Regions from separate parts of the Pseudoduganella sp. RAF53_2 genome, predicted to be linked through region 3. Evidence: predicted binding sites of a transcription regulator. Region 3 holds the regulator's gene; each other region holds the start of a gene.

The links. Region 3 encodes FNR, which switches genes on or off when oxygen is low (the NO sensors DNR and NnrR bind a similar motif). Its sites were predicted from a motif close to TTGATNNNNATCAA; they were not measured.
Region 1: the regulator FNR is predicted to act here: its motif matches at 1,300-1,313, upstream of AB4Z11_RS23470 (hemerythrin domain-containing protein).
Region 2: the regulator FNR is predicted to act here: its motif matches at 1,182-1,195, upstream of AB4Z11_RS08595 (universal stress protein).
Region 4: the regulator FNR is predicted to act here: its motif matches at 1,054-1,067, upstream of ccoN (cytochrome-c oxidase, cbb3-type subunit I).

The regions. Positions count from the first base shown of each region.
Region 1 is NZ_JBFRDW010000483.1:651-2,849, forward strand. Features, by position in the region: partial or broken gene AB4Z11_RS23465 (hypothetical protein) at 1-451, opposite strand, end outside; gene AB4Z11_RS23470 (hemerythrin domain-containing protein) at 552-1,232, opposite strand; gene AB4Z11_RS23475 (bifunctional acetate--CoA ligase family protein/GNAT family N-acetyltransferase) at 1,340-2,199, opposite strand, start outside.
Region 2 is NZ_JBFRDW010000102.1:9,755-11,953, reverse strand. Features, by position in the region: gene AB4Z11_RS08600 (response regulator) at 1-571, opposite strand, end outside; gene AB4Z11_RS08595 (universal stress protein) at 641-1,111, opposite strand; gene AB4Z11_RS08590 (protein phosphatase CheZ) at 1,419-2,199, shown strand, end outside.
Region 3 is NZ_JBFRDW010000490.1:2,138-4,336, reverse strand. Features, by position in the region: gene AB4Z11_RS23675 (response regulator) at 1-554, shown strand, start outside; gene fnr (fumarate/nitrate reduction transcriptional regulator Fnr) at 654-1,388, shown strand; gene AB4Z11_RS23665 (LysR family transcriptional regulator) at 1,389-2,199, opposite strand, start outside.
Region 4 is NZ_JBFRDW010000121.1:8,978-11,176, forward strand. Features, by position in the region: gene ccoN (cytochrome-c oxidase, cbb3-type subunit I) at 1-985, opposite strand, end outside; gene ccoS (cbb3-type cytochrome oxidase assembly protein CcoS) at 1,089-1,232, opposite strand; partial or broken gene AB4Z11_RS09730 (heavy metal translocating P-type ATPase) at 1,211-2,199, opposite strand, start outside.

The DNA of each region.
Region 1 (2,199 bases), on a different contig from region 3:
TCACCTGCCATTGACGATCCAGATCCACTACCTGATTCGGCGCGAGCTTTTCCTCCTGCAACAAGCGCTGCGCAAGAGCAATGCACGCCTCGGCCTGCTTCTGTTCAGCCTGCTGGTGGCGCAGCGCATCGAGACGCCCCTGCGCCAGCTTGGCCACGCGGCGGTCCGTATTGCGCATGGCCTGCTGCACTTTTTCCAGTGCAATCTGCGACATCACATGCTCGGCCGCAGCCAGCCGCACATCGGCAAATTCGCTATTGAGGATCAGTTCGACGGCAGCGTCTTCATTGCCCGCCAGATTGCGCGCAAATTCCGCTTGTGCAGCGCGCCTGTCCGCTGCGCCGTTCGGGCTTGCCGCGCCATTCCCTGCAGCTTCCGGCCCCTGGGGCTGGGCATCTGCCTGCGCGTCGGCGCCCTTGTCGCCGGGCCGCTTAAAAAGGAATTCGAACATGATAGGCTATGGATGGATCAAAACCACCATCATAGCGCAGCGCCGGCTTCTTTGTCGGGCGCCGGGGCGCGGAACGGCCGATGGCCGTCCGCTTAGCGAATCAATGATCCGCTTGTGCGCGTTCAACCGGGCGCTGGTGACGGTGGTAGCGCAGCTCCGGCGCAGGTTCAAGCTCCTCCGATTCTTCACGCACGGCTGCCAGGGCGCGGCGCGCATCGGCCAGAGCTTTCCTGTTCGTCGGAGGCAATGAAGGCTGGCCGCTTTGACCGCGGCGCGCCTCAACCATCTGCGCATCATGCGCCAGGAACTGATTGGCGATGGCAAACCAGGCCTCGCCGCTGATGGCGCTGCGTGCCAGCGCAAACAGTTCCTTCTCTTCCTTCTCCAGCCGCTGCAGCATGGCAGCGCAGAAGGCTTCGATTGCCTCGCAAACTTCGGTCACCTGCTGCTCGCTGCGCATGCCGGCGCTGTCAAGCTCCCCTTGCAGCCGGCGGATCACGCTCAGCGCATTCTGGTTCAGGCGACTCAATTCGTCGAGCAATTGGTTGGCCTGCTCGGTGGCCTCGCGCAATGCGGGAATCAGGTAGAGTTCGATCTTTCGCCAGTGGCAGGCCTGGTACAGGCGCTCCAGGGTTTCGCATGCATATTCGAGCTGGGACAGCGTAAGGCTTTGCTGGCGCAGGAAAGTCGATTGCACGTATTTCTGGAACGATAGCAGGCTGAGGCGCACGTTGGCCTGTTCTACCGACAGGGCAACCAAGGTGTAAGTGGCCGTTAACATTCTTGCTCCCAAATGACGCTGTGGCGGAACGGAAGTACAAGTGTAAATAAGCCCGACAGATCCACCCTTGATCTAGCTCAAACTTCTGCGGGTGGCGTGCTAATAATTTACGGTGCTTTCGGCTGCAATTCAAGACGAAGATCTACCATACCAGCTTCTGCCGATGCCGTCACGCGCCCGCCGTATCTACGCATAAGCTGTTGCATTCCTGCATTCTCCGCCAGCGCTTCGCCATGCAATTCACGTGTGCCGCGGCTACGGAAATAATCGATCAACTTGCGGAACAGAATGTTGCCGAGGCCTAGTCCTTTCAGATCGGAACGCACAGCGATGGCGAATTCGGCGGCCTGATTGTCCGGGTCGGCGATAGCGCGCACGACACCTAAAGTCTCGGGCTCGCCATCAGCGCCCGTACGGGTGGCGATGAAGGCCATGGCGCGGTCGTAGTCGATCTGGGTCAGGCGCGCCAGTTGGGCGGGCGGCAGCTCCTTCATTGCTGAAAAGAAGCGCAGCCGCACATCATCCCGATTCATCTGGCTGAAGAAGCGCACGTGGGCCGGTGCATCTTCGGGACGAATGGGCCGCAGCAGCAACGGCGCGCCCTGCCAGCTGATCTCCTCTTCCTGCTCCTGCGGATAGGGGCGAATGGCCATTGCCGATTCCGGCCTTTTCGGCCCCAGCGCAATGCGTGCTGAGCGCGGCGACAGGCCGTTTTCCGCCGCCACCAGCGGATTGATTTCCAGGCTGGCGATTTCGCCGATGTCGGCCACCAGTTCGGCGACCTGAATCAGCATGCGGCACACGGCGTCGCTATGCGCGGCCAGCGCGCGAAACACGCGCGTGCGTTCGAGCATCTCGCGCGCCAGCACCATGTTCAGCGGCGGCAGGCCGACGGCACGATCGTCCACCACTTTCCCGGCGCTGCCACCGAGGCCGAAGCTGATGACGGGACCGAACACGGGATCGA
Region 2 (2,199 bases), on a different contig from region 3:
TTTTTTGCATGATGCGGGTCTTGTGCGTGCTCACGGTTTTCACGCTCAGGTGCAGGCCGTTGGCGATTTCTGTGATGGATTTGCCACCCACCAGCAAGGAGAAGACTTCGAATTCGCGGTCCGACAGCTGCTTGTGCAGCAGTGTCTCGCTGGGCTGCATGATGTTCAGGGCCAGCTGTTCCGCCACTTCGGTACTGATATAGGGGCGGCCCGACGCCACTTTGCGGATCGCGCCCACCAGCTGGGTACCCGCACTTTCCTTGGTCAGATAGCCTTGGGCGCCGGCGCGGATGGCGCGCACGGCATATTGTTCTTCCTCGTGCATGGTGAGGATGAGAATGGCGATCTTGGGCGCCTCGCTCTTGATCTGGCGGATCAGGTCGACGCCGCTGCGGCCCGGCATGGACAAGTCGAGCAGCAGCAGATCGAAGCCGCCCTTGCGCACGTGGCCCAGTACTTCGAAGCCGTCGATGGCTTCGCCGACGATGTCAATGTCCGGTGCCCCGTCAAGAATGCGCTTCAGGCCCTCGCGCATGATGGTGTGGTCGTCGGCAATGACAATTCGAATCATGGTTATTTTAATAATTGTAAGTATTAGTTAACATTGAGGACACGCTTGAGCGTGCCGGCGCTACTTGTCTTATTCAATCGGCGTCGGGTCTTTGATCAAACGGTGTACCAGCACCGGGATCTTCGAGTGCGACAGCACTTTATTGGTCACGCTGCCCAAAAGCAACTGGCCCCAGCCGCTGCGGCCATGCGAGCCCATGAAGATCAGGTCGCAGCCATTCTTCTCGGCCACGTCCACGATTTTCAGCGCCGCGCTTTCCGCAAAGGCCGTCATCCCTTCCGCCCGCACGCTTTTCTTGGCGCAGGATTCCAGGATAGGCTGCACGTGCTCGTTCCCGGCCCGCTGCATCGCCGCCCGGTATTCCTCTTCACTGGGGTAGCTGGGCGGGATGATTTCCACATAAATTGGGTACTGGTACTCCGGCGCCACAAACAGTGCAAGGACTTCGGCGCCCATCTGCTGTGCGAAATTTGTTCCGGCACAGGCGGTTTTGGCGGAAACTGCCGAACCGTCGGTCGTAATCAGGATTTTCCGGTACATACAAGCCTCCTTTATGGGGATCCTACACTCATTGTAGCCCTGTTTTCGCTTATTGTTTGCTTGTAAAGACTTGATATTTATCAAGAAACATCATGTTTGGACGCAAACAAGCTGCAAATTCGTCATTTTCAGAGAGCGCCCAAATACAACAATCTGCATTCAGTGACTGGGAATGCAAAGGGAGAGATTGAACTGAGGGCCGCCCCCCTGCTACACTCGCGTAAGTGCGTTAATATTGCCGGGCATCATCAGTAATACGCCGGCAAAGATACGGCAGCAACATTTTTGATATGGAGAAGCAGGGATTATGACCGACGCCGCTGATGATTTCGACGCATTATTCGAGGAAGTATCCGCGCAGCGGAACAGTGCGCCACCGGCTCCGGCAGCCGCCGCTCCGGCACCTGCCGCCGCTTCCGCAGAAGACGATCTGGAAAATCTGTTCGATGAAATCTCGGCCAGCCGTACCGCTGAACCTGCTGCGGCCGCTGYGCCTGCACCAGTTGCCGCTGCGCCTGCAGCAGAGGCTGAAGCTGGCGAGCATGCCGGCGCTGGTAGCGATAACCCGATGTTTGAGCGTCTGGGCGGCATCGTCCGCCTGCTGCACGACTCGCTGCGCGAACTGGGTTACGACAAGGCTCTGACCGAGGCTTCCACCCAGATCGTGGATGCCCAGGACCGCCTGGAATACGTGGCGACCCTGACCGAGCAGGCCGCCAACAAAGTGCTGAATACGCTGGACGATGGCATGCCTGCCCAGGACGTGCTGTCGAAGAAGTCCAAGGAAATGGAAGACCGCTGGGCCGACCTGTTCGCAGGCAAGCTCAGTATCGATGAATTTAAGACTCTGGCAGGCGATTCGCGTGCCTTCGCGCAGGCGGTGTCGGAAGCGACCGAAGCCGAGAAGGCCCGTCTGCTGGAAATCATGATGGCCCAGGATTTCCAGGATATTACCGGTCAACTGATCAAAAAAGTCGTCGTCATCACCAAGACGGTCGAGCAGGAGCTGGCCCAGCTGCTGAAAGACAATGCCCCGGTTGAGGTGCGCGAGAAGATCGCGCAGAAAGAGGTGTCGCTGATGTCCGGTC
Region 3 (2,199 bases):
CGGACATCAGCGTCGATGGCGAGGCAAGCAATGCGGTGGAGGCCATGGAGCGCGTGGCTGAGCGCAAGTTTGATGTGGCGCTGGTCGACATCAAAATGCCGGGCAAGAATGGACTCGATCTGCTGAAATGCCTGCGCAATGAATACCCGCGCATGGCGGTGCTGATTTTGAGTACCTACTCCGAAGAGATTTACGCAGTGCGCGCGCTGAAGCTCGGCGCGTCGGGCTATCTGACCAAGGACGCGCCGACGTCCACCTTGATTGAAGCGGTGCGCAAGGCGGCGGCGGGTGGCAAGCACGTGAGTCCGGCGCTGCTGGAAAAGCTGGCAARCCTGGTCGGCGGCGGTGCGACCGGCGATCACGAAAATCTGTCCAACCGTGAGCTGGAGGTGCTGAAGATGATCGCGGCAGGTGAATCCCTGGTGCGCATCGGCGAACTGCTGCACCTGAGCCCCAATACGGTGACGACTTATCGCAGCCGCATTCTTGACAAAATGGGTATGGCGAGCAATGCGGAGCTCACGCGCTACGCTCTGGAACACGGCCTGATTTGAGTTTGTAGGGGAAGCCCTACATGAACTGCATGGGGAGCCCGATATTCTTCCGGGCGGCCAGCGGCGATACTGGCGGTGCCGATTATCTGGAGCCGCAAAATGAAGACCGTCGCGAAGTGCTCGCTGTGCAGTTTTAATAAGCTTTGCCTGCCACAAGGCCTGAATGACAATGATGTGGCCCGTCTGGACCAGATCATTGCCCGACGCCGCCGTGTGCCGCGCGATGAGCGTCTGTATGCCGCCGGCCAGCCTTTCAACAGCCTGTTTGCGGTGCGTTTCGGTCATTTCAAGACTTCGCAGGTCAATCAGCGCGGCGAGCAGCAGATTGGCGGCTTTCACATGGCCGGCGATTTGCTGGGAATGGAAGCCATCGGCGGTGGCATGCATACGGTCGATGCAGTGGCGCTGGAGGACAGTGAAGTCTGCGARATTCCATTCGCCCGGCTGCAGGAGCTGGTCATGCAGGTGCCAGTGCTGCTGCAGCAGTTCCATCGCACGATGAGYCGCGAGATTCAACGCGAGCAGTCGGTGATGCTGTTCCTGAGCCAYATGCGCGCCGAGCAGCGCATGGCGCTTTTCCTCTTGAATCTCTCCGGCCGTTATGCGCAGCGCGGTTTGTCGTCCACCACCTTCCAGCTGCGCATGTCGCGTGAGGACATCGGGGGCTATCTTGGCTTGACCGTGGAAAGCGTGAGCCGTCAGCTGGCGCGTTTGCGCGGCGATGGCCTGATCGCGCTGAATAACCGCGATCTTCAGATTCTTGATCGTCCACGCCTTGAGGCGCTGTCCAGCGGTATGGCAGCCGACGTCATCCCGGTGGCACGGGCAGCCTGATTACCAGCGTACTGCACTAAATTGCACGGCCAGGTGGTCGACGAATAGCCGTGTACGTGCAGGGAGCGCGCGGCCGCTCGGCCATAGCGCGTGAATCGGCACTGGCGGCGGCTCAAATTCCCGCAGAATGATTTCGACGCGGCCTTCGTCCAGCATTTTCCGTATTTGCCAGAAAGGCGCCATGCCGGCGCCGAGTCCGCAGGCGACAGCTTCGTTGGCTGCGGCGGCATCGTTCGCGCTGAATGGGCCTTTTACCTTGATGTGATGAATTTTGCCGCCGATCGTGGCGGGCCATTGCTTGCGGTCTGCGCCTGTGTTGCGCAGGACGCAGGGCAGGGCGGCGAGTTCGTCCGGGTGTGGCGGACGGCCGTGTTGCTGAATCCACGCCGTCGATGCAAAGAACACACGGCGTAGCTGCGCCAGCTTGCGCGCTTTTAATGAAGAATCCGGAAGTTCACCGACGCGGATTGCCAGATCCAGCTTGTCGGCGACCAGGTCGGCATGCCGTTCGCTCAACACTAATTCCACGTCGATTTCAGGCCAGCGCTGCATGAAACTGGCGGCCATTGGCGTGAGCCATGTCGCGCCGAACAGCACAGGCGCTGCCACGCGCAGCTTGCCGCGCGGGTTGTCGCCGTCGCGGCGGGCAGATTCGCGAGCCGCTTCGATGTCGGCCAGCGCGCGCCGAATACGCTCAAGGAAGGCTGCGCCGGCAGGCGTGGCTTGCAGGCGGCGCGTGGTGCGCTGAATCAGCTGTGTACCGATTTCCGCTTCCAGTTCGGCCAGCGAGCGGCTTACCGCTTGCAGCGAA
Region 4 (2,199 bases), on a different contig from region 3:
CGTTGATGGTTTTGATCGACATCATTGGCCCTTCGAAGGTGGCGATACCGTAGAAGGACAGCGAAACGATCATGAACTTCAGGATCGGGTCGGAGCGCAGCTTGTGCCATGCGCCGGACAGGGTCATGATGCCGTTGATCATGCCGCCCCAGCTCGGCGCCAGCAGGATCAGGGAGAACACCATGCCGAGCGACTGGGTCCAGTCAGGCAGCGCGGTGTAGTGCAGGTGGTGCGGGCCGGCCCACATGTAAGTGAAGATCAGCGCCCAGAAGTGCACGATCGACAGGCGGTACGAATACACAGGGCGTTCGGCCTGTTTCGGAATGAAGTAGTACACCATGCCCAGATAGCCTGCGGTCAGGATGAAGCCCACCGCATTGTGGCCATACCACCACTGGATCATCGCGTCCTGCACGCCGCTGTATATCGAGTAGGACTTGGTCAGCGTTGCCGGCATGCTCATGCCGTTCACCACGTGCAGGATGGTCACGGCGAGGATGTAGCCGCCGAAGAACCAGTTCGCAACGTAGATGTGCTTGACCTTGCGCTTGATGATGGTGCCGAAGAAGACCGTGGCGTAGGCCACCCACACCAGGGCGATCAGGATGGTGATCGGCCATTCCAGTTCAGCGTATTCCTTGCCGCGGGTGAGGCCCATCGGCAGCGTCACGACCGCGCTCAGGATCACCGCTTGCCAGCCCCAGAAGGTGAAGGCGGCCAGCTTGTCCGAGAACAGGCGCACCTGGCAGGTACGCTGCACGACGTAGTAGGACGTCGCAAACAGGCCGCTGATGCCGAAAGCGAAAATCACGGCATTGGTATGCAACGGACGCAGGCGGCCATAAGTCAGCCACGGTATGTCCAGATTGAGTTCGGGCCAGGCCAGCTGGGCGGCGATGATCACGCCAACCAGCATGCCGACGATGCCCCACACTACCGTTGCGATCGCGAACTGCTTCACGATCTTGTAGTTGTATTGATCCACTTTGAGGTTCCCCCGGAAGCACTTTGATGAGATATGTCAAAGGGTAGCGAGAGAGGCGGCCAATTTCCTTGACCTGGATCAAGATTGCCCAAGTGGGCTTGGATCAGGCATCGTCGTCTTGCAGAATGCGCAATGCAGGGCCGGACAGATCGTCGAACTGGCCGTCATCGGACGCGACGAAAAATAGCCACAGCGCGCCGAAGACCAGCAGCACGCTGAGGGGAATCAAAAGGTAGAGGGCTTCCATGATGTGCTCCTGCGCAGGCGTAGCGCATTGATGATGACGATGGCGGAGCTGACGGCCATGCCCACGCCGGATAGCCAGGGATTCAGCATTCCCAGGGCCGCTGCCGGGATTGCAATGATGTTGTAGAGCGTAGCCCAGGCGAGGTTTTGCCGGATCACGCGCATTGTCTTTGTTGCCATGTCCGCCGTTTGCGCGAGGAGGCCGATGTTCGAGTTAAGCAGCACGCAGTCGGCATGGGCTTGCGCCAGCGCGGCGCCGCTGCCCATGGCGAAGGAAACATCAGCCGCGCTCAACACTGCCGCGTCGTTGATGCCATCGCCGACCATGGCGACGACCGCACCTTTAGCTTGCAGCGCCTGCACAAATTCGAGCTTCTGCCCCGGCAGGTAGCCGCCGTGGCCTTGCAGCAGCCAAAGCTGCCGCGCGACCGCATCTGCCAGCGCGGGCTCGTCGCCACTTAGCAGAATGACCTTTTTGCCGCGCGCGCGGAAGGCATCGACCACGTCCTTCGCTTGCGGCCGCAGCGCATCAGCAATAATGAACCGCGCAAGCCAGCGCCCTTCAGCAGCCAGCCAGACGCTCGTGCCGCTCCCCGGTCCATCACCCGCCATGCTTGCCGCAACACTTGCGTCTTCGACGGACACGGCGCTGCCGCGCGCCGCCACGCTCCGCATCGCCGCGCCCGCGAGCCCGTCAGCGTCGGACAAGCCGGCAATAGCGGCTACGAAATTGCCGCTGCCGATGCGGTAGCGCCGTCCATCGACGATCGCCTCCAGCCCCTCGCCCGGCAGCTCGCGCAGCCCGCTGYCTATCATGGCCGTGGAAGCCGAAGCCGAAGCCGAAGCCGAAGCCGACGCCGACGCCGACACCGTACCCCGTGCAGCCTCCGGCGCGGCGCGATGCGCGGCACTTTGGCCGGTCGCCGCCCTATTTGCGGCTGGCTGTGTCGCTGGTGGCACGCCGTTGC